Regions from separate parts of the Kocuria sp. WN036 genome, predicted to be linked through region 2. Evidence: predicted binding sites of a transcription regulator. Region 2 holds the regulator's gene; the other holds the start of a gene.

Region 1 (14,197 bases), on a different contig from region 2:
CAGAAGGGCGAGTTCGCGGACAGCGCCAGCAGGTGCGGGTAGTAGGTCAGCAGCCCGTCCAGCACGGGCAGCGCCTTCGCCCGGGAGTCGAGGCCCACGTGCACGTGCACCCCGTAGATGACCATCTGCCGGCCCCAGTACTGGGTGCGGTCCACGAGCTTGTGGTAGCGCTGCTTGTCGGTGACCTGCTGGTCCTGCCAGCGGGCGAACGGGTGGGTGCCGGCGGCGAAGACCTCGAGGCCCTGCGGGTCGGTGACCTTGCGGATCTCGTCCAGCATGGTGGACAGCTGCTCGGTGGAGTGGGCGACGTCCCGGCACACCCCGGTGACCAGCTCGACGGTGTTGAGCAGGAACTCCCCGGTCAGGTGCGGGTGGTCGCCGTCCGTGCCCCAGGCGGGGTGGGCGTCCAGGACGGCCTCGAACGTCTCCCGGCCCCGGGGGACGAGATCCCCGGTGGTGCCGTCCACGAGGGCGATCTCCCACTCGACGCCCAGCGTCGACTGGTGGGAGCGGGCGAACGAGATCTCCACGCGGCAGGTCCTCCGTGCTCTGGGGGCGGGCCGGTCGGCCCGCGGAGCCATCAGTCTACGGTTTCCACGACGATCACGACGCGCTGCTCCGCGGGGCCCGCGCCGCCCCGCCCCGGGCCTCCCGGGCCGGGGCCCGGGGCCGTCCGGGTGACCACGAGCGTGGCCCGTCCGGGGCCCTTCGGCGCGAGCCGGCGGCGCAGCTCCTCCGGGGTGACGTCCGTGCCGCGCTTCTTGATCTCGAGCGTGCCGACCTCGTGCTCCCGGACCCACCGCTTGAGCACCTTGACGGTGTGCGGCAGCACCTCCCGGACGCGGTACGCCCGGGCCAGCGGGGTGCGCACGAGCTCGTCGGAGGTGAGGTAGGCGATCCGGGGGTGGATCAGCCGCGCGCCCAGCTGCCGGGCGAGGTCCGTGACGAGCCCCGCCCGGATCACCGCGCCGTCCGGTTCGTAGAGGTACGCGCCCACGGGGCCGACCACGGCGTCGGCGTGGGCGGGGTCGTGGTCCTCGGGGCTGGCGAGCTCCGCGGACCCGTGCTCGGAGAGCACGAGCGCCGCCCGCCGCACGCCGGGGCGGGCCACCGCGTTGAACCACAGCACGGCCTCGACCACGTCGCCCCGGTCGGAGACCCACTGCGCCTCGCACCCGGCGGGGATCGCCTCGTGCGGGATGCCCGGCCCCAGCTTCACCCCGACGGGCAGGCCGCGCCCGGCCAGCGCCTCGACGAAGGACAGGGGCGGGGAGAACGCCTCGGGGTCGAAGATCCGGCGGGTGCCCGACGACGACGTGGTGCGCCGGGCCGGGTCCAGCCACACCCCGTCCGGCGGTCCGCCGGGCAGGGTAGTGAGGTCCAGCTGCTCGACGTCGGCCTGCAGCACCGTGGCCTCGGGGAAGGGGAGGAGGTTGAGCGTGGCCACCGCGGCCGTGGTCTCGTCGAGCTCCACGGCGGTGACCCGGCGGTCCAGGGAGGCCAGCGCGAGCGCGTCCGCGCCGATGCCGCAGCCGAGGTCGGCCACGTGCACCAGGTCCGCGTCGGCGAAGCGCCGGGCGTGCAGGGCGGCCACCCGCAGCCGGGTGGCCTGCTCGAGGCCGGCCCGGGTGAAGAGCATGCGGTCGGCGAAGTCGCCGAACTTCTCCCGCGCCCTGGCGCGGAGCCGGGCCTGGGTGAGCACCGCGGAGACGAGCCGGGGATCGTGCCCCGCGGCGCGCAGGCGGGTCGCGGCCCCCAGGGCGTCGTCGGCGTCGTAGGGGCCCACGGCCTCCAGCAGGCGACTCCCCTCGGCGGTGAGCAGGGGTGCGATGTCGGTCGCCTCGTTCTGCATCGGTCCACCCTATCCGCCCCCGCCCGTCCGGGCGGGCACCGGTCAGTAGAACGCGGCGAGACGGCCCCGGGGGCCGTCGATGACGGTCACCGGGGTCTCGAAGACCCGGGTGAGGACCGCGCCGTCCATGATCTCGTGCGGCTCGCCGAACTCGGCGACCCGGCCGTCCTTGACGGCGCAGATCCGGTCCGCGTAGTGGCTGGCGAAGTTGATGTCGTGGAGCACGATGACGATGGTGCGCCCCATCTCGTCGCAGGCCCGCCGCAGGTGCTGCATCATCGACACGGCGTGCCGCATGTCGAGGTTGTTGAGGGGCTCGTCCAGCAGCACGTGGTCGGTCTCCTGGGCGAGGACCATGGCGACGTACGCGCGCTGGCGCTGGCCGCCCGACAGCTGGTCGAGATAGCGGTGCTCCAGCGGCGCCAGGCCGAGGAAGTCGATGTACCTGCCGATGATCTCGTCGTCCACGGCGGTGAGCCGGCCGCGGCTGTGGGGGAAGCGGCCGAAGCCCACCAGCTGCCGCACGGTGAGCCGGGTGATGTAGTGGTTCTCCTGGCGCAGGACGGAGACGATCCGGGCGAGGTCCTTGGACCGGGTCCGGGCCACGTCGTAGCCGGCGATGTCGATGCTGCCGTCGTCGAGGCCGAGCAGGCGCCCGATCATCGTCAGCAGCGTGGACTTGCCCGCCCCGTTGGGGCCGACCAGGGCGGTCATCCCGGCCGACGGGATCTCGAGGTCGACGGGCCCGACCGTGACCTCCCCGCCGTAGTCCTTGCGCACGTTGGTCAGGGTGATCACAGCCGGCCCTTTCGGAGGATGACGTAGAGGAAGACGGAGCCGCCGACGAGCTCGATGATGATCGAGACGACGCCCTGGGCGTAGAACACGTGGTTCAGGACGAAGTAGGCGCCCGTCAGGACGAGGAACCCGGTGAGGACCGCCACGGGGAAGAGGTGGCGGTGGTCGTACGTGTCGGCGAACTGGTAGGCGAGCGTCGCCACCAGGAAGCCGAGGAACGTCATGGGGCCCACCAGGGCGGTGGAGACGGCCATCAGGACGGAGACGAGGAAGAGGGTGCCCATGATCTCGGCGCGGTGCCGCAGGCCGAGGTTCAGGCTCACGTCCCGTCCGAGGGCGACCACGTTCAGGCGCGAGGACCTCAGCCACAGGGCGCCCCCGGCCAGCAGGCACAGCGGGACGGCCACCGGCAGGTAGTCGGCCTGGGCGTTCGTCACGGAGCCGAACAGCCGGGCGGAGAGCACGTCGAACTCGCTGGGGGACAGCAGGCGCTGCATGAAGGTCGAGACGGAGCCGAGGCCCCCGCCGATGATGATGCCCACGAGCAGCATCACCTGCAGGTTCCCGTACCGGCCGGAGAGCAGCCAGCCGTAGAGCGCGAGGGAGAGCGCGACCATGAGGGCGACCTGCAGCAGGAACTGCGGCACGCCCTGCAGGACGAGGATCCCCGCGGCGCCCAGGAAGTACACCGTGGACGTCTGGATCGCCACGTAGAGGGACTCGAAGCCCATGATCGACGGGGTGATGATCCGGTTGTTCGTGGCCGTCTGGAAGCTCACGGTCGCGATCGCCTGGCAGAAGGCCACGACCGCCATGATGACCACGCTCGTCACCCGGCGGTCCGCGATCCGCCAGAAGCCGTCCGAGCCGACCGGCATCGGGTTGTCCCAGGCCAGCAGGCCGAAGGCGAAGCCCGCGGAGGCGAGGGCCAGCACGGCGACGACCGTCCAGTACCGCCGCCGGGCCCGCGGGGTGGGGAACGCCCCGGCGCGGCCCCGTGCGGCGGGGGCCGCCGGCGCCGCGGCCGGTGCGGGTGCGGGAGTGCTGAGCACGGCCTCAGACACGACGACGCTGCCTCAGGAGCAGGCAGACGAACACCACGGCGCCGACGATCCCGAGGATCACGGACACGGGGATCTCGAACGGCATGATGATGATCCTTCCGATGAGGTCGCACAGCGTCACGATGGCGATGCCGAGCAGGCACACCCACGGCAGGTTGCTGCGCAGGTCGTCGCCGCGGACCATCGAGACGATGTTCGGCACGATGAGGCCCAGGAAGGGCAGGTTGCCGACGACGACGGTGACGACGCCGGTGGCCACCGCGATCAGCCCGGTCCCGAGCAGGACGGTGCGGTGGTAGTTCAGCCCGACGTTGGTGGCGACGTCCTCGCCGAGCCCGGCGACGGTGAGCCGGTCCGCCACGAGGAACACCGCGATCCCGACCAGGAGCACGATCCACAGCACCTCGTACTGACCGCGCAGCACCGAGGTGAAGCTGCCGGCGAACCAGACCCCGAGGTTCTGCAGCATGTCCGTCTGCAGCGCCAGGAACGTCGAGACGGACCCGACCACCGCGCCCAGCATGATGCCGACGATGGGCACGATGAGGGAGGAGCGCAGGGAGACGCGGCGCAGGAAGAGGAAGAACACCATGGTCCCGATGAAGGCCGCGGTCACGGCGCCGAGCATCCGGGTGAGGACAGTGGCGGTCGGCACCAGGAGCATGACGAGCAGCAGCCCGAGCCCCGCCCACTCGGTGGTGCCCGTGGTGGTGGGCTCCACGAAGCGGTTCTGCGTGAGTAGCTGCATCACCAGGCCGGACATGGACATGGCGGCGCCGGCGAGCACCAGGGCGATGGTGCGGGGGATCCGCGTGATCGCGAACATCTCGTCGCCGTCCTCGGCGCCGAAGACGTCGTAGACCCCCGTGAGGAGGGACGCGGCCAGCAGCGCGAGGACGCCGAGCGCACCGAGCAGCAGCTTCCAGTCGAACAGCGAGCCCTTGCTCGCCGCGGGGGGTCTCGACACGATCGTCGACATGGGGTCAGTCCTTCCTCCGGCCTCGTGCCCGGCGGACGGCGGTGGTGGGGCGGACCCCGCCACCGCCGTCCGGACGATGGGTCAGTCCTGCGCGCCCATGGCGTCGGCCAGGGTGTCGAAGAACTCGGTGTAGGTCTGGATGCCCTCGTTGGTGTAGGTGTCCCGGGGCATGTAGACGACCTGGCCCTCCTGCACCGCGGTGACGTTCTGCAGGGCCGCGGCGTTCTCGATGACCTCCTGCGCCGGGGTGTACTCCGGGTCCTCGGCGGAGATCGCGGCGTCGCGGTCCAGCACGAGGATCCAGTCGGGGTTCGAGTCGGCGATCGCCTCCACGGAGATGTCGTCGCCCTGGTGGTCGTCGCTGGCGCCCTCGACCTCGAGGGCCGGTGCGAAGTCGAAGATCTCGAACAGCGGGCCCAGGGTGCGTCCGTTGCCCGGGGCGATGAAGCCGATCTCGCCGCCGGAGACGGTGACGGCCATGACCGTGTCGCCGGGCCGGTAGCCGTCGACGACGCGCTGCATCGCCGCGTCGAAGTCGCCGTTGATCTGCTCGGCCTCGTCCTCGCGGTCGAAGACCTGGCCCAGGACGGAGGTCTGCCGCTTCAGCTCCTCGTCGAAGGGCTCGTCCTCCCGCGGGTCGAGCTCGACGATGGTGGCCTCCGGCACCAGGTCGGCGAAGTCCTCGCGGTAGTCGGCGAAGCGCTGGCCGTTGACGATGAGGTCGGGGTCCGCGGCGACGACGGCCTCGAGGTCGGGCTCGCGGTGGTTGCCGAGGTCGACGACGGACTCGTCGTCGGCGTAGGCGATGGTGTCCGGCATGAGGGCGCGCGGGGCCGCCGCCAGTTCGACGCCCCACTCGGCGAGCGTCTCGAAGGTGCGGTTGTCGGTGGCGACGACGGACGCCGGCGGGGCCTCGACCGTCTGCGTGCCGTAGTTGTCCTCGACCTCGACCGTGGCGGCGGAGGGGGCGGACGACTCCGCGGAGGCGGCCTCGTCGCCCTGGGCCGTGCCGCAGGCGGTGAGGGCGAGGACACCGGCGACGGCCAGGAGGGCAGCCGGGTGCTGGGTGCGGTTCATGGTCTTCCTTCGTGCAGAGGACGCCGGCGTGCTCCGGGGTGGAGGACGCCGGCGGGATCCGATGGGCGCGACGAATCTGCGCACGGATGCGCCGGGACGTCGAGGAGGGCACCGCTGCTCGGCCGAGGTAAGGGTTGCCTTACCGCTCAACCTAGAGGGTCGGGCGGGCGTGAGGCAAATCATTGGCGAACACGGGCGTGACCTAATTCCTGCCGGACGTGCCCGCGGGGGTCGGCGCGCTGGCACTCGCCTTGACCGACTGCCAGCCCGCTCCTACAGTTGGCCTTGGCACTCTCCGGGTGAGGGTGCTAAGGGCCAGGCGATCGACCGGCACCGCGACGACGGTCGGTGCGCCGATCGGCCCGAAGCTCGACGGCGGGCTCCGCCCGCGGTCGCCCACCGTTTTCCACCCCTACAGACAAGGAGAGATCGTGTCGGTCTCCATCAAGCCTCTCGAGGATCGCATCGTCGTCCAGCCGCTCGCCGCTGAGCAGACCACCGCATCCGGTCTCGTCATCCCGGACACCGCCAAGGAGAAGCCCCAGGAGGGCAAGGTCCTGGCGGTCGGCCCCGGTCGTGTCGACGACTCCGGCAACCGCATCCCGGTCGACGTCCAGGAGGGCGACGTCGTGATCTTCTCGAAGTACGGCGGCACCGAGGTCAAGTACAACGGCGAGGAGTACCTGGTCCTCCCGGCCCGCGACGTGCTCGCCGTCGTCGTCAAGTAGACCGGGCCGCACCGACCCGGCGCAGACCGCGCAGTCCTGACGAAGGGTGCCCGCCGCACGCCCCGCTGTTCCGGCGGGCCCGCAGCGGGCACCCTTCGCCGATCCAGACCCCGAAACCCGCTGGCGACCCCAGCCACCCCAGAAGGAGCTCTTCGCCCATGGCCAAGCAGCTGGCGTTCGACGACGCCGCCCGCAAGTCCCTCGAGAACGGCGTCAACAAGCTCGCCGACACCGTCAAGGTCACCCTCGGCCCGCGCGGGCGCAACGTGGTGCTCGACAAGAAGTGGGGCGCCCCCACGATCACCAACGACGGCGTGACCATCGCCCGCGAGGTCGAGCTCGACGACCCGTACGAGAACCTCGGTGCCCAGCTCGCCAAGGAGGTGGCGACCAAGACCAACGACGTCGCCGGCGACGGCACCACCACCGCCACCGTGCTCGCCCAGGCGCTCGTCAAGGAGGGCCTGCGCAACGTGGCCGCCGGCGCCGACCCGCTGAGCCTCAAGCGCGGCATCGAGAAGGCCGTCGAGGCCGTCTCCGAGCGCCTGCTCGAGAACGCCCGCCCGGTGGAGGGCACCAACGTCGCCCACGTGGCGACCATCTCCGCGCAGGACCCGGCGATCGGCGAGCTCATCGCCCGGGCCTTCGAGACCGTCGGCAAGGACGGCGTCATCACGATCGAGGACGGCTCGAGCACCGAGGTGGAGCTCGACGTCACCGAGGGCATGCAGTTCGACAAGGGCTACCTGTCCCCGTCCTTCGTGACCGACGCCGAGCGCCAGGAAGCGGTCATGGAGAACTCCCTGGTGCTGCTGTACCAGGGCAAGATCTCCTCGGTGCCCGAGCTCATGCCCGTGCTGGAGAAGGTCCTCCAGGCCAAGAAGCCGCTGACCATCATCGCGGAGGACGTCGAGGGCGAGGCCCTGTCCACCCTCGTGGTCAACCGGCTGCGCGGCACCCTCGACGTCGTGGCCCTCAAGGCCCCCGGCTTCGGCGACCGCCGCAAGGCGATCATGCAGGACCTCGCCGTCCTCACCGGCGGCCAGCTCATCACCAGCGAGCTGGGCATCAGCCTCGACCAGGTCACCCTGGAGCAGCTGGGCACCGCCCGGCGCGTCACGGTCACCAAGAACACCACCACCCTGGTCGACGGCGGGGGCACCCCGGCCGAGATCCAGGACCGGGTCGCCACGATCCGCGCCGAGGTGGAGCGCACCGACTCCGAGTGGGACCGCGAGAAGCTCCAGGAGCGGCTCGCCCGCCTGGCCGGCGGGGTCTCCGTGATCAAGGTCGGCGCCGCCACCGAGGTCGAGGCCAAGGAGCGCAAGCACCGCATCGAGGACGCCGTCTCCGCGACCCGCGCGGCCCTCGAGGAGGGCATCGTCGCCGGCGGCGGCACCGCCCTCGTGCAGGCCGCGAAGGTCCTCGACGAGTCCGACCTCGGGCTCACCGGGGACGCCGCGACCGCGCTCGGCATCGTCCGCCGCGCGCTGCGGCAGCCGCTGTACTGGATCGCCCAGAACGCCGGTCAGGACGGGGCCGTGGTCGCCTCCCGCGTCGCCGAGCTCGAGGCCGGGCACGGCTACGACGCCGCCACCGGCGAGTACGTCGAGATGGTCGGCGCCGGCATCATCGACCCCGTCAAGGTCACCCGCTCGGCGCTGCAGAACGCCGCGTCCATCGCGGCGCTCGTGCTGACCACCGAGACGCTCGTGACGGACAAGCCCGCCGAGGACGAGGGGCACGGCCACGGCCACCAGCACTGACGGCCGGCACTGACGGCCGGCGCCGAGCCGGCCCGCCCCGCGGACCCGTCCCACCACCGGTGGGGCGGGTCCGTCGCCGTCTCCGGGGGCCGCCCCGGCGCCTCCGGTAGAGTGCGGGGGTCCGCACGACCACTGCCGCGCCCCCGGCGGCACGGTGTTCCCAGGAGATGCCCATGACGACCCTCGGCGCGCAGAGCACGCCCACCGGCGTCGAGCCGGACACGGCCCGGCGGGTGGCCCGCTACGCCGGGTTCCGCCCGGAGGTGCAGGGGCTGCGCTTCGTCGCGGTGCTGCTCGTGGTGGTCTACCACGTGTTCCTGGACCGGGTGTCCGGGGGAGTGGACATCTTCCTGCTGATTTCGGCGTTCTTCCTGACCCTGTCCTTCGTGCGCAAGCTCGAGGCGGGGAGGCCGCTGGCGCTGGGGCGGTACTGGCTGCACGTGTTCAAGCGGCTGCTGCCGCTGGCGGTGCTCACCATCCTGGGCACCCTGGTGCTGGCGTGGTGGTTCTTCCCGGAGGCGCGGATCGACCGGGTGCGCACGGAGGCGCTGGCCTCGGTTCTCTACGTGGAGAACTGGGCGCTGGCGCTGGCCGAGGTGGACTACTACGCCGCCGACGACTCCACGGCGTCCCCGTTCCAGCACTTCTGGTCCCTGTCGGTGCAGGGCCAGGTGTTCCTGCTGTGGCCGCTGGTGTTCGGGGCGGCGTGGCTCGTGTGCCGGGGCGGGCGGCGGCGGCCGGTGCCGGTGCTGGCGGTGCTCTTCGGGTTGGTCCTCGCGGTCTCCCTCGCCTGGTCGGTGCACACGACCGCCACGGACCAGGCGTTCGCCTACTTCGACACCCGGGCCCGGCTGTGGGAGTTCGCCCTCGGGTCCCTGCTGGCCCTCGCGGTGCCGTACCTGCACCCGCCGCGGGCGGCGCGGGTGGTGCTGGGCTGGGCCGGGATGCTCAGCATGGTCTCGGTCGGGGTGCTGATCGACGTGCAGGGCGCCTTCCCCGGCTGGATCGCCCTGTGGCCGCTGCTCTCGGCGGCGGCGATCATCGTGGCCGGGCAGTCCGGCTCGCCCCTCGGCCTGGACCGGATCCTCGCCTCCCGGCCCCTGGTGCGGCTCGGGGACGCCTCCTACGCGCTGTACCTGGTACACTGGCCGCTGCTGATCACCTACCTGGTGCTGCGGGACCGGCCCGTGGCCGGGCCGCGGTCGGGGGTCGCGATCATCCTGGTCTCCCTGCTGCTGGCGGTGGCCGCCACGAAGCTGGTGGAGCGCCCGTTCCAGCGGTGGGCGTGGCCGGAGCGGGACAAGCGGCGGCTGGCCGCGTCGGTGGCGGTGAGCCTGGCGCTCGTGGCGGTGCCGGTGCTGGTGTGGCAGCAGGCCGACGCACGGCGGGCGGCCGCGCTGGCGGAGGACGCCGCCCGCAACAACCCCGGGGCCGCGGTGCTGGACCCGGGCTTCGAGTTCCGGGGCGACCCGGACGCCCCCACCCTGCCCCTCGCCTCCGCGCTGGGCGACGAGTGGGTCGGGCTGCCCGAGCCCTGCTCCGGGGCGTTCGCCCCCGAGCAGGAGGTCCTCGAGCAGTACTGCCGCCAGACCCCGGCCCTGCCGGACCCCGAGCGGACGATCGCGGTGGTCGGCAACTCCCACATGGAGCAGTTCATGGGCGCGGTGATCCCCCTCGCGGAGGAGCGCAACTGGCAGCTCGTCGCTGTGCTGCAGCCGGGCTGCGCCTTCGCGGTGCGCCCGGAGGGGGACGCGTGCCACGAGGGCAACGACGCGGCGATCGAGTACGTGGAGCGGCTCGCCCCGGACGCGGTCATGACGACCTCGACCTACGCCGCCCGGATGGACGGTCCCGCCGAGGCCCTCGTCGGGGGGTTCCCGGAGCTGGTCGACCGCCTCACGGGCCAGGGCATCGACGTCGTCGGCTTCCGGGACAACCCCCGGTTCGACTTCAACCCCTACGAGTGCGCCGTGCGCCACGGCCAGGACGCCGACCGGTGCCGCGTGCCCGTCGAGCAGGTCCTGGCGCCCGTCAACCCGGCCGACGCCCTCCGGGACCGGAACGGCTTCGCCTCGCTCGACCTCACCGACCTCATCTGCCCGGAGGGGCTGTGCCGTCCCGTGGTGGGCAACGTGCACGTCTTCTTCGACCCGCACCACCTCACGTGGACCTACGCGCGGACGATGGCGCCGGCCCTCGAGACCCGGCTCCCCGGCACGCTCCTCCAGGAGGTGTCCTCGTGAGCACGGTGCAGGCCGGCGCCCCGCGCCCGGACCCGGGGGCCGCCTCCCCGGGCGGCCCCCGGGGGCGTCGAGCCGGACACGGCCCGGCGGGTGGCCCGGTACTCCGGGTTCCGCCCCGAGGTGCAGGGGCTGCGCTTCGTCGCGGTGCTGCTCGTGGTGGTCTACCACGTGTTCCTCGGCCGGGTCTCCGGGGGCGTGGACGTGTTCCTGCTGATCTCCGCGTTCTTCCTGACCCTGTCCTTCGTGCGCAAGCTCGAGGCGGGAAGGCCCCTGGCCCTGGGACGGTACTGGCTGCACGTGTTCAAGCGGCTGCTGCCGCTGGCGGTGCTCACCATCCTCGGCACCCTCGTCCTGGTGGCCGCCGTCTACCCCGGCTCCGACGCCGGGCAGTGGCGCACCGAGGCGCTGGCCTCGGTGTTCTACGCGGAGAACTGGGCGCTCGCGCTGAGCTCCGTCGACTACTACGCCGCCGACCACTCCACCGCCTCGCCGTTCCAGCACTTCTGGTCCCTGTCGGTCCAGGGGCAGGTGTTCCTGCTGTGGCCGTTGATCTTCGCCGCCGCCTGGCTGCTCACGCGGCGGGGGAGCCTCCGGCCGGTCCCCGTCCTGGTCGCGATGTTCGGCACCGTGTTCCTGGCCTCCCTGGCGTGGTCGGTGCACAGCACCGCCGTCCAGCAGGAGTTCGCCTACTTCGACACCCGCACCCGGCTGTGGGAGTTCGCCCTCGGGTCGCTGCTCGCCCTCGCCCTGCCCTACCTGAAGCCGCCGCGGACCGCGCGCGTGGCCCTGGGCTGGGCCGGGCTGCTCAGCATGGTCTCGGTGGGGGTGCTGGTCGACGTGCAGGGGGCGTTCCCCGGGTGGATCGCCCTGTGGCCGCTGCTCTCGGCGGCCGCGATCATCGTGGCCGGCCGCTCCGGGTCCCCGTTCGGACTGGACCGGATCCTCGCCTCGCGGCCCCTGGTGCGGCTGGGGGACTCCGCCTACGCGCTGTACCTGATCCACTGGCCCGTGCTGATCACCTACCTCGTGCTGCGGGACCGGCCCATGGCCGGGCCGCGGTCGGGGGTGGTGATCATCGTCGTCTCCCTGGTGCTCGCCGTGCTGGCCACCCGGCTGGTCGAGGACCGGTTCAAGAAGTGGGCCTGGCCCGAGCAGAACAAGCGGCGCCTCGCCGGGGTCGTGGTGCTCTGCCTCGCCCTGGTCACCGCCCCCGTGCTCGCCTGGCAACAGGTCGAGGACCGGCGTGCCGAGCGGATCCAGGCCGAGGCCGTCCGGAACAACCCCGGGGCCGCCGTCCTCGAGCCCGGCTTCGAGTTCCGCGGCGACCCGGACGCCCCGACCCTGCCCCTGCCGGAGGACCTGCCGAGGCAACCGGCCTCCCTCGGCGAGGCCTGCCCCGAGGACCTCGACCTGCCGGAGGAGCTCCTCCGCTTCTGCCACGAGAGCGTGGCGCAGGAGGCCCCCGAACGGACGGTGCTCGTGCTCGGCAACAGCCACCTGCAGCACTGGCTCCCCGCGCTGCGGCCCCTGGCGGAGGCCGAGCGGTGGCGGGTGCTGACCTGGATCCAGCCGGGCTGCTTCTACGCCGCCGCCGAGGACCAGCCGGGCTCGGAGAGCTGCCGGGCGTGGTTCGAGGGCGCCGAGCAGATGATCGGCACCGCCGACCCCGACCTCGTCGTCGTCCAGTCGACCTTCACCGACCTGGAGGGGGAGGTCCTCCGGCCCGGACTGGAGCAGCGGGTCCGCGAGCTCACCGACCGCGGGATCCCCGTGGTCGGGATCCGCGACACCCCCCGCTTCCCGGAGGCGCCGGCCGAGTGCGCGGTGGCGAACGGGGAGGACGACCCCCGGTGCACCTTCGCGCACCCCATGGTGGGCACGCCCGATCCCGCGCTCCCGCTCGCCCGCGAGCTGCCGCTCTACTCGACCCTGGACCTCACCGACCTGATCTGCCCGGACGGGCGGTGCCCGCCGGTCGTCGGCAACGTCTACGTGTACTGGGACGACGACCACCTCAGCCGGGTCTACTCCGAGAGCGCCGCCCCGGTCTTCGGCGAGCGGTTCCGGGAGGCCCTCGCCACCGACGGCCTCCGCCCCTGACGACCGCCCGTCCCCGGCCGCCGGCCCCCGGCGCCGCCCGGTGACGGAGCGCCGGGTGCCCCGCGCGGCGCCGGTCGTGCGATAGGGTCGCGACGGGCGCCCCCGGCCCCGCCCCCTCGCTCCGCATCCCCCCGCTCCCCCTCCCGGCGCCGCTCCGCGGCCGCGTCCGGGACGCTCCCTCCTGGAGGTGCCCCCGTGGCCACCGTGCACGCCGCCGCCCCGCAACCGTCCGCCGGGACCGCCGACCGTGGGGACGCGGCCCGGCGGCGGGCAGGACGGTACTCGGGCTTCCGCCCCGAGGTGCAGGGCCTGCGCGCGGTGGCGGTGCTGCTCGTGGTGGTCTACCACGTGTTCCTCGGGCGGGTCTCCGGGGGAGTGGACATCTTCCTGCTGATCTCCGCCTTCTTCCTGACCCTGTCCTTCGTGCGCAAGCTCGAGGCGGGGAGGCCGCTGGCGCTGGGGCGGTACTGGCTGCACGTGTTCAAGCGGCTGCTGCCGCTGGCGGTGCTCACGATCCTGGGCGCCCTGGTGCTGGTGGAGCTGTTCTACCCGGGCTACGACGCCGGGCAGTGGCGCGCCGAGGCGCTGGCCTCGGTGTTCTACGCGGAGAACTGGGCGCTGGCGCTCAACGCGGTGGACTACTACGCCGCCGACCACTCGACCGCCTCGCCGTTCCAGCACTTCTGGTCCCTGTCGGTGCAGGGACAGGTGTTCCTGCTGTGGCCGCTGGTCTTCGCCGCGGCCTGGCTGATCTCCCGGCGGACCCGGTGGAGCCCCGTGCCGGTGCTGGCGGTCGTCTTCGGGGTGGTCTTCGCGGCCTCCCTGGCGTGGTCGGTGCACAGCACGGCCGTCCAGCAGGAGTTCGCCTACTTCGACACCCGCACCCGGCTGTGGGAGTTCGCCCTCGGGTCCCTGCTGGCCCTCGCGGTGCCCTGGCTGCGGCCCGGCCGCAGGGCGCGCGTGGTCCTGGGCTGGGCCGGTCTGGTGAGCATGGTCTCGGTGGGGGTGCTGGTCGACGTGCAGGGGGCGTTCCCCGGGTGGATCGCGCTGTGGCCGCTGCTCTCGGCCGCGGCGATCATCGTGGCCGGGCAGTCCGGGTCGCGCTTCGGGCTGGACCGGATCCTCGCCTCGGCGCCGCTGGTGCGGCTGGGGGACTCCGCCTACGCGCTCTACCTGATCCACTGGCCCGTGCTGGTCACCTACCTCGTGCTGCGGGACCGGCCCATGGCCGGGCCGCGGTCGGGGGTCGCGATCGTGCTGGTCTGCCTGGTGCTCGCGGTGCTGGCCACCCGGCTGGTCGAGGACCCGCTCAAGCGCTGGGCCTGGCCCGAGCGGTCCCGGCTGCGGCTGGCCGCGGTGATCGTGGTGTGCCTGGCGGCGGTCGCGGTCCCGGTGACCGCGGCCCGGGTGGCCGAGGAGCGGCGGGCGGTGGAGATCGCGGCGTCGGCCGACCGCAACAACCCCGGGGCGGCGGCCCTGCTGCCGGGCTTCCGGTACGAGGGCGACCCGGACGCCGAGACCGTCCCCGTGATCACCGGGGAGCCGTACGCCAAGCCGTCGCTCGGCGAGCCCTGCCCGCCCGGCACGGGG
Region 2 (9,549 bases):
CAGCTCAACGACGCCGCCCTGGTCTACGAGCCCGAGAACTCCGCGGCCCTGGGCTTCGGCTTCCGGTGCGGGTTCCTGGGCCTGCTCCACCTCGAGATCGTCCGGGAGCGCCTCGAGCGCGAGTTCAACCTGGACCTGATCTCCACGGCGCCCTCCGTGAGCTACAACGTCACCCTCGAGGACCGCACCGAGCGCGCGGTCACGAACCCCTCCGAGTTCCCCGAGGGCAAGATCGCCGAGATCCGCGAGCCCATGGTGGCCGCGACGGTGCTGGCCCCGTCCGAGTTCATCGGCGCGATCATGGAGCTGTGCCAGTCCAAGCGCGGTCAGCTCAAGGGCATGGACTACCTCTCCGAGGACCGGGTGGAGCTGCGCTACCGGCTGCCCCTGGCCGAGATCGTCTTCGACTTCTTCGACCAGCTCAAGTCCCGCACCAAGGGCTACGCGTCCCTGGACTGGAAGGCCGAGGGCGAGGAGGCCGCGGACCTCGTGAAGGTCGACATCCTCCTGCAGGGCGAGCCGGTGGACGCCTTCAGCGCGATCACCCACCGGGACAAGGCGTACGCCTACGGGGTGATGATGACCGGCAAGCTGCGCGAGCTCATCCCGCGGCAGCAGTTCGAGGTGCCCATCCAGGCGGCCATCGGCTCCCGGGTGATCGCCCGCGAGAACATCCGGGCGATCCGCAAGGACGTGCTCTCCAAGTGCTACGGCGGCGACATCTCGCGCAAGCGCAAGCTGCTCGAGAAGCAGAAGGAGGGCAAGAAGCGGATGAAGATGGTCGGCCGGGTGGAGGTCCCCCAGGAGGCGTTCGTCGCGGCGCTGTCCTCCGACGAGTCCGGGGCGAAGGACAAGAAGAAGTAGTGGCCCCCGCCCAGCCGGAGGGCCTGCCGGGCCCGCTCGACGGACTGCTGCCGCCCTCCGCCGCGGTGGGCTCCGCCGACCGCACGCTCAGCCTCTACGTGCACGTGCCGTTCTGCGCGGTCCGGTGCGGCTACTGCGACTTCAACACCTACACGGCCGTGGAGCTCGGGGCGGGGGTGTCCCAGGACGCCTACGCCGGGGACGCCGCGGCGGAGGTCCGCTGGGCGCGCCGGGTGCTGGAGGACTCCGGGGTGGCCCCCCGCCCGCTGCACAGCGTGTTCTTCGGCGGCGGCACCCCCACGCTGCTGCCCGCCGAGGACCTCGCCGCGGTCCTGGCGCAGGCCGCGGAGAGCTTCGGGCTCGCGGCGGGCGCGGAGGTGACCACCGAGGCCAACCCGGACTCCGTGACGCCGGAGTCCCTCGCGGTGCTCGCGGCGGCGGGGGTGACCCGGGTGTCCTTCGGGATGCAGTCGGCCGTCCCGCACGTGCTCGCCGTCCTGGACCGCACGCACGACCCGGACAACGTGCCGCGGGCCGTGCGGTGGGCGCGCGAGGCCGGCCTGGGCGTCAGCGTGGACCTCATCTACGGCACCCCGGGGGAGTCCCTGGCCGACTGGGAGCACTCGGTGCGCACGGCGGTGGGCTACGAGCCCGACCACGTCTCCGCGTACTCGCTGATCATCGAGCACGGCACGAAGCTCGCGGCGCGGATGCGGCGCGGGGAGGTCCCGCCGATCGACGAGGACGACCAGGCCGACAAGTACGAACTCGCGGACCGGATCCTCGCCGAGGCCGGCTTCGAGTGGTACGAGGTGAGCAACTGGGCCCGGCCCGCCGAGGGCGCGGACGCCGGCGCCCACCGCAGCCGGCACAACCTCGCCTACTGGCGCAACCAGGACTGGTGGGGGATCGGGCCCGGGGCGCACTCGCACGTGGGCGGGACGCGCTGGTGGAACCTCAAGCACCCCGTGCCCTACACGAACCGGGTGCGCGCCGGGCAGTCGCCGGCGGCCGGGCGCGAGATCCTCGACGCCGACACCCGCCACCTCGAGCGGGTGATGCTGGAGGCCAGGATCCGCGACGGCCTGCCCACGACCGCCCTGGCCGGCGGCGGGCGGACCGCGGTGGCCGGGCTGATCGCGGACGGGCTGGTGGAGCCCGCGGCGGCGCTGCGCGGCTCGCTGGTGCTGACCCTGCGGGGCCGGCTTCTCGGCGACGCCGTGGTGCGGCGGCTGCTCGCCTGACGGGGGCACCCCGGCCGGGGCGCCCGCACGCGGAACGGACGCACCCGTCGGGAACGGATGCGTCCGTCAGGGACGTCCCCGGCGCGGACCGGGATCAGCCGCGCGCGGCGCGCCCCCGGGACCGCTCGCGGAAGCGCTCGACGAGCCGGTCGTAGAGCCGGGTGTTGAAGCGGTAGAGGTGCGGTTCGCCGCGGTTGACCCGGACCCCGCCGATCAGGGAGCCGACGGCGAGCAGCAGCCACGCGGCGGCGGCGGCGAGCGCGAAGAACCAGCCGATGAACGGCACCGGGGCGAGCAGGATCCCGGTGACCACCACCAGGGTCGGCAGCAGCGTGAAGTTCATGGCCTCCATCGACTCCTGCTCCGTGAACGGGCCGCGCCCGCGGAAGACGCGGTGGACGAGGAACGAGGGGAGGAAGCCGATGACGCCGCCGAAGTGCGCCAGGGTCGCCCACTGGTGGTCCTCGGTGACGGTCAGCGGCTGGGCCACGGGGGAGAGGCCCTCGAACGGGGCCCCGGCGTTGTCGCGGCTCGGTCGGGGGTCGGTCTGCACGGGCACGGATGTCCTTCGGCGGTGGGACCGCGGCGGGGCCGCGGACGGTGGGTGGGACACGACCATCCTACCGAGCGGCCCGGAGGGCGGAGGATCCGCCCCGCGCACGTGTGCCTTTGTGACGATCTGCTGGGCGTTGCCCGTGCACGCGGGGCGCCGGGTCAGGCCCCGGGGGCGGTGAGGAAGTCGATGAGCTCCTCGACCCGGCCCAGCAGGGACGGCTCGAGGTCGGCGTAGCTGTCCACGCGGGACAGGATGTGCTGCCAGGCCCGGCCGAGGTCGCCGGGGGTGCGGTGCGGCCACCCGAGGGCGGCGGCGGTGCCGGTCTTCCAGTCCGTGCCCCGCGGGACCACGGGCCAGGCGTCGATGCCGAGGGTGCGCGGCCTGACCGCCTGCCAGATGTCGACGTACGGGTGGCCCAGCACCAGGACGTTGCCCGCGGCGCCGGGCAGGCGCATGGTCTCCGCGGCGATCCTCGACTCCTTGGAGCCGGCCACGAGGTGGTCGACGAGGATGCCGAGCCGCCGCCCGGGGCCCGGCCCGAACTCCCGCACGGCGGCGGGCAGGTCGTCGATGCCGTGCAGCGGCTCCACGACGATGCCCTCGACCGCCAGGTCGTGGCCCCACACCTTGGCCACCAGCTCGGCGTCGTGGTAGCCCTCGACCCACACCCGGGAGGCCTTCGCGGTGCTCGCGCGCAGCCCCTCGACGGCCACGGAGCCCGAGCGCGTGCGGGAGGGCTTGCGCGCCGCGGGGGCTCGGCGGGGCTCGACGACGACCACGGGCTCGCCCTCGAGCAGGAACCCCGGTCCCAGGGGGAACGCCTTGACCCGCCCCCTCCGGTCCTCGAGCCCCAGCACGCGCATCCCGCCGATGGTCTCCAGGGACACGACCGCGCCGACCCAGCCGGTCGTGACGTCCTCCAGGAGCATCCCCGGGGCGACCGGGACCTCCGCGGAGACCGGCCGGCGGCGGGCGAGGGCGTCGTCGTCGAGGCTGCGCGGCCCCCAGCCGTGGTGGCTCATGGTCGTCCTCCCGGGTCGCGGTGCCGCGCGTCCGGCGCGGATCAGCCGGAAGCGTACCAAACCGCGGGGGCGACCGGCCGTCGGACACGGGGGCTACACTGGACGCCGTTGGCACTGTGGCCACCCGAGTGCCAGGGCATCTTCGGGGGCGTGGACGAACCGGGGAGGAGCGACGTGAACCATCCGAGACGACTGCAGATCCTGCAGGCCATCGTGGAGGACTACGTGCACTTCCGCGAGCCGGTCGGCTCCAAGGCCCTCGTGGACCGGCACCGGCTCGGCGTCTCCTCGGCCACCGTGCGCAACGACATGGCCGCGCTCGAGGAGGAGGGCCTGATCACGGCCCCCCACACGAGCTCGGGCCGGATCCCCACGGACAAGGGCTACCGCACGTTCGTCGACCAGATCGCGGCCGTCAAGCCGCTCTCGGGCCCGGAACGGCGGGCCATCCAGCGGCTGCTGGACGACGCCGCGGACATCGACGACGTCATGGAGCGCACCGTGCGGCTGCTCGCGCAGCTCACCCAGCAGGTCGCGGTCGTGCAGTACCCGCACGCCTCCGGGGTCACCGTGCGCCACGTCGAGGTCGTGGACCTCGGCGCCGGCCGGGTGCTCGTGGTGCTCATCCCCACCAACGGCCGGGTGGCGCAGCGCGTCGCCGTGCTGCGGGCCCCGCTCGAGGAGTCCCAGCTGCTCGAGCTGCGCGCCCGGGTGCTGGCCGCCGTGGTCGGGCGCTCCCTGACCGCGGTGCCGGACGCCCTCGCCGTGATGACCGCGGCCACCGCCCCGCCGCTGCAGCCGGCCGCCGCCGCCGTGGCGGAGGCCGTCGGCGCCCTCGCGGCGGGCGGGGCCGAGCACCGCATGGTCATGGCCGGCACCGCCAACCTCGCCCGCTCCACCGGGGACTTCCACCTGAGCATCGGCCCGGTCCTCGAGGCCCTCGAGGAGCAGGTGGTGATGCTCCGGCTGCTCTCCGAGATGGAGCAGGACGCCCGCGGGGTGGCCGTGCGGATCGGCACGGAGAACGCCGAGGGCCCCCTGTCCGAGGCCGCCGTCGTCGCCACCGGCTACGGGCCGCAGTCCAAGGTGGGGGTCGTGGGCCCCATGCGCATGGACTACCCGTCCACGATGGCCGCCGTGCGCGCCGTCGCCCGCTACCTCTCCCGTATCCTCGGGGGCTGAGCCCCCACGGGCCCCGTCCCCCGGGGCCCACCAGCGAAACCCACCACAGACCTCTCGACAGAACGGACCACGGTGAGCGATCACTACGAGACCCTGGGCGTGTCCCGGGACGCCAGCCAGGAAGAGATCAAGAAGGCCTACCGCAAGAAGGCCCGCCGGCTGCACCCCGACGTCAACCCCGGCCCGGAGGCCGCCGAGGACTTCAAGCGCCTCTCCCACGCCAACGACGTCCTCTCCGACCCCGAGAAGCGGCGCGTCTACGACGCGACCGGCAACGAGAACGGCACCGACACCGGCTTCGGCGGGGGCTTCCCCGGCACGGGGTTCGGCTTCGCCGACATCTTCGACACCTTCTTCCAGGGCGCCGGCGGCGCCGGCTCCGGCCGGCGCGGACCCGCCTCCCGCACCCGCCAGGGCCAGGACGCCCTGATCAACGTCCGGGTCACCCTCCGGGACGCGGTCTTCGGCACGGAGAAGAAGATCACCGTGGACACCGCCGTGGTCTGCCCCACCTGCGACGGCACCTGCTGCCAGGCGGGCACCCAGCCCGAGACCTGCGACGTCTGCCACGGATCCGGCCAGGTGCAGCGCCAGGTCCAGTCGATCCTCGGCACCGTGGTCACGGCGGCGCCGTGCGCCACCTGCCAGGGCTTCGGCACCGTCATCAAGCACCCGTGCCACGAGTGCTACGGCGAGGGCCGCGTGCGCGACCGCCGCCCGCTGACCGTCAAGATCCCCGCCGGCGTCTCGACCGGCAACCGGATCCGCCTCTCGGGGCAGGGCGAGGCCGGCACAGCCGGCGGGCCGAACGGCGACCTCTACGTCGAGCTCAAGGTCGATCCCGACCCCACGTTCGAGCGCCAGGGCGACGACCTGCACGCCCGCGTCCGGGTGCCCATGACCTCCGCGGCCCTCGGCACCACCGTGACCCTCGAGACCTTCGACGGCGAGCGCGAGGTGCCCGTCGCCCCCGGCACGCAGACCGGCCACACCGTCACCCTGCACGAGCTCGGGGCCACCCGGCTGCGCGGCGGCGGCCGGGGCGAGCTGTTCGTCCACCTCGAGGTCGAGACCCCCACGGCGCTCGACGACGAGCAGCGCGAGCTGCTCGAGCAGCTGTCCCGGCTGCGCGGCGAGGACCAGTCCACCGGCACCACCCTGAACTCCCCGGCCGGCTCCGGCGGCTTCTTCTCCCGGCTCAAGGACCGGTTCTCCGACCTGTGAGCCTGCCGGTCTTCAAGGTCGAGCCGGGCCGGCTCGCCGGTCTCGGCCCCGGGGCGGCGCTCACCGTCACCGGCCCGGAGGCCCGGCACGCCGTCACCGTGCGCCGGCTCGCGCCCGGTGAGCGGCTCGAGCTCGTCGACGGCGCGGGGACCCGGGCCACCGGGGAGCTGCGCGCGGGGGACCGGGACAGCATGGAGGTCGGCGTGGTCTCGGTGACCACCGAGCCCGCCCGCACGCCCCGGCTGGTCCTCGCCCAGGCCCTCGCGAAGGGCGACCGGGACCTGCTGGCCGTGGAGACGGCCACCGAGCTGGGCGTCGACGCCGTGGTGCCCTGGCAGGCCGACCGCTCGATCGTGCGGTGGAAGAAGGAGCGCGCCGCCAAGAGCCACGAGAAGTGGGTGCACACCGTCGCGGCGGCCGCCAAGCAGTCGCGGCGGGCCGCCTGGCCCGAGGTGCTGCCCCTGTCCACCACCCGCGAGCTCGCCCGCCTGCTCGGGGAGCCGGGGACCCGCGGCCTCGTCCTGCACGAGGAGGCGCACGACTCCCTCGCCGACCTGGCCGGCGCCGCCGGCGCCCCGTGGGCGGGGGCCGAGCGGATCGTCCTGGTGGTGGGGCCCGAGGGGGGCGTCGCGCCGGCGGAGCGCGAGGTCCTGGCCGGGGTGGGGGCCCTCGCGGTCCGGCTCGGCCCGGAGGTGCTGCGCAGCTCCACGGCGGGACCGGCCGCGCTGGCGGTGCTCAGCGCCGCGCTCGGCCGCTGGGCGTCCGGGACCTGATGAGTCCCGGGCGGCCGGTTCAGCCGGGGACGACCTCCACGTCCTTGTCGTCGCGCACGGTCCCGCCCTCGGCGTCCCGGCCGACGACCGTCACCACGTAGGGGCCCGGCGCCAGCTCGAGCTCGGCCCGGAACCCGGCGGTCCCGTCGCCCCGCGGGACCTCGTCCGCCGCGCCGCTCGAGACGCGCTCCCCACCGGGTCCGGCCACGGTCCACCGGCAGTCCCGCACCTCGTCCAGCGCCCGTCCCGAGAGGGTGAGGGTCCCCTCGGACCGTTCGTCCTGCCGGGGCTCGTCGAGCCACAGCGGGGCCTCCAGCGCCTCGTCGGGGCGGAGAGGGCCGTCGAGGCGTACGGAGCCGAAGACCTCCTCGTCGGGCCGGCCGTCCACGAGCACCACGACCTCGGCCGCGGAGCCCTCCGGCAGCAGGCCCGCCGTGGCCGCCGTGGCGGTCACGGTGTGCGCGAGCTGCTGGAGGGCCAGCCGGACCTCGCGGTCGTCCAGGTCCGGGCGGAAGGCCTCGGACGGCAGGTCCACGGTGATGGTCCCGCCCGGGGACGTCGAGGCGCCCACCCGGTCCACCGGGGACCACAGCGTCCGGTAGTCCGGGTCCTCCGGGGTCGCCCCGGTCATCAGCGCCGCCGCCGCCGCGATGGGGTCCACGGCCGCGGCCGCCTCGGAGGCGTCCCGGAACTCGCGGAACAGCCGCTCCTCGCCGTCCGCGCGGCCCACCCAGTAGACGGGCAGCTTCGTGGTGGCCACCCGGCCGTCCGCGGTGCTCGCCGTGGTGGACGCGGCCGGCGCGGCGCCCGACGCGCTGACCGTGCCCTCGAGGGCGGGCTCCGGACCGGTGCCGCACGCGCCGAGGACCAGGGCGCCCACGGCGGACAGGGCGAGCACGGGGAGCCGGCCGCGGGCGGACCGGGGCCGGGAACGGGCAGTGGCCATGGGGGGACGCGCACCTCGGCTTTCCGGGATCGGGTGGGGGCGGTGCCGGCACCGGGGGAGGCCGCACCCGTCCCCCTGCCGGAGGACCGGACCATTCCAGCACAGGGCCTGTGGACGCCCCCAGCCGAGGAGCCCCGGCGGGCGTGACCGATACCAAATCGCAATGTGCGGCGGGCGACCTCCGGTGCCGGAGCCGCGCGGTACCCTGGGGTGAGGACGAGTCCCGTCCGCCGTCCCTACCACGGCGACCCACGAGAGAGCGAGAGCACGGCCCGCGCGGCCGGACCCATGACTGAGACGCTGCCCGGCACCACGCACCCCCTGACGGCCCGCACCGTCATCACCTTCCCCGACCGCGAGACGATGGTCCGGTGCCTCGGCTCCGGGGACGACACCCTGCGCCAGGTGGAGACGGCGTTCCCCGGCCTCACGACCAGCCCGCGCGGTCTCGAGCTCGGCATCGAGGGCCCCAGCGGGCCCGTGCAGATCGTCGCCACCCTCTTCGACGAGCTGAAGGTCCTGGCCGGCCGCGAGACCGCGGTCACGCCCCAGGTCATCACCCAGCTGCTCGAGCTGATCGGCAGGGACCTCACCGCCCGCCCCAGCGGCGCCCTGACCCAGAACATCCTCTCCGGCCGCGGCCGCAAGATCCGCCCCAAGACGCTGCACCAGAAGACCTACGTGGACGCCATCGACGAGCACACCGTGGTCTTCGGCATCGGTCCCGCCGGCACCGGCAAGACCTACCTGGCCATGGCCAAGGCCGTCCAGGCGCTGCAGGCCAAGGAGGTCTCCCGGATCATCCTCACGCGCCCCGCCGTGGAGGCGGGGGAGCGGCTGGGCTTCCTGCCCGGGACGCTCAGCGAGAAGATCGACCCGTACCTGCGCCCGCTCTACGACGCGCTGCACGACATGATGGACCCGGACTCGATCCCCCGCCTCCTGGAGGCGGGCACCATCGAGGTCGCCCCCCTCGCCTACATGCGCGGCCGCACCCTCAACGACGCGTTCATCATCCTCGACGAGGCGCAGAACACCACGCCCGAGCAGATGAAGATGTTCCTCACCCGGCTCGGCTTCGGCTCCAAGATGGTCGTCACCGGGGACGTCACCCAGGTGGACCTGCCGGGCAGCGCGTCCTCGGGGCTGCGCCAGGTCCAGCACGTGCTCAGCGGCGTCCCGGACGTCGCGTTCACGGAGATGACCGCGGAGGACGTGGTGCGCCACGAGCTGGTGGGCCGGATCGTCAGCGCCTACGACGCGTTCGACACGACCAACCGGCACCGCAACGAACGGCGCCGGCGCAAGGACGACGCCCGCGCCGCCCGCGACGCCGCGCCGGCGGCCCCGGACGCGGACGGGGCGGAGGCCTGATGGCCGTCGAGTTCGACCTGCAGGTCGACCCGCAGGACGTCCCCGCCGGGGAGTGCGCGGCCTGGGAGGCGGTCGACGTCGAGCTGCTGGGCCGGCTCGCGGACCACGTCCTGGAGCGCCTGCACGTCCACCCCGACGCGGAGCTGTCCATCGCGGTGGTCGACGAGGACGAGATGGCCCGCCTGCACGTCGAGTGGATGGACCTGCCCGGCCCCACGGACGTGCTCTCCTTCCCCATGGACGAGATGCGCCCGGGGACCCCGGAGGAGCCCGCGGAGGGCACCCTGGGCGACATCGTGCTGTGCCCCCCGGTCGCCCGCCGGCAGGCCGAGGCCGGCGGTCACTCCGTCGCGGACGAGCTGTG

What was found. Region 2 encodes HrcA, which represses chaperone genes, less so after heat shock. Its sites were predicted from a motif close to TTNGCACTCGNNNNNNNCGAGTGCNAA; they were not measured.
Region 1: the regulator HrcA is predicted to act here: its motif matches at 6,010-6,036, upstream of groES (co-chaperone GroES).

Annotation. Positions count from the first base shown of each region.
Region 1 is NZ_NSKF01000007.1:13,865-28,061, reverse strand. Features, by position in the region: gene CK505_RS06305 (glutamate--cysteine ligase) at 1-530, opposite strand, end outside; gene CK505_RS06300 (class I SAM-dependent methyltransferase) at 581-1,852, opposite strand; gene CK505_RS06295 (ABC transporter ATP-binding protein) at 1,895-2,650, opposite strand; gene CK505_RS06290 (iron chelate uptake ABC transporter family permease subunit) at 2,647-3,714, opposite strand; gene CK505_RS06285 (ABC transporter permease) at 3,707-4,693, opposite strand; gene CK505_RS06280 (siderophore ABC transporter substrate-binding protein) at 4,775-5,770, opposite strand; gene groES (co-chaperone GroES) at 6,202-6,498, shown strand; gene groL (chaperonin GroEL) at 6,657-8,264, shown strand; gene CK505_RS06265 (acyltransferase family protein) at 8,438-10,507, shown strand; gene CK505_RS06260 (acyltransferase family protein) at 10,598-12,607, shown strand; gene CK505_RS06255 (acyltransferase family protein) at 12,803-14,197, shown strand, end outside.
Region 2 is NZ_NSKF01000016.1:5,192-14,740, forward strand. Features, by position in the region: gene lepA (translation elongation factor 4) at 1-864, shown strand, start outside; gene hemW (radical SAM family heme chaperone HemW) at 864-2,108, shown strand; gene CK505_RS10965 (DUF4870 domain-containing protein) at 2,203-2,667, opposite strand; gene CK505_RS10970 (DUF3097 domain-containing protein) at 2,823-3,686, opposite strand; gene hrcA (heat-inducible transcriptional repressor HrcA) at 3,861-4,868, shown strand; gene dnaJ (molecular chaperone DnaJ) at 4,941-6,092, shown strand; gene CK505_RS10985 (16S rRNA (uracil(1498)-N(3))-methyltransferase) at 6,089-6,865, shown strand; gene CK505_RS10990 (GerMN domain-containing protein) at 6,885-7,811, opposite strand; gene CK505_RS10995 (PhoH family protein) at 8,100-9,185, shown strand; gene ybeY (rRNA maturation RNase YbeY) at 9,185-9,549, shown strand, end outside.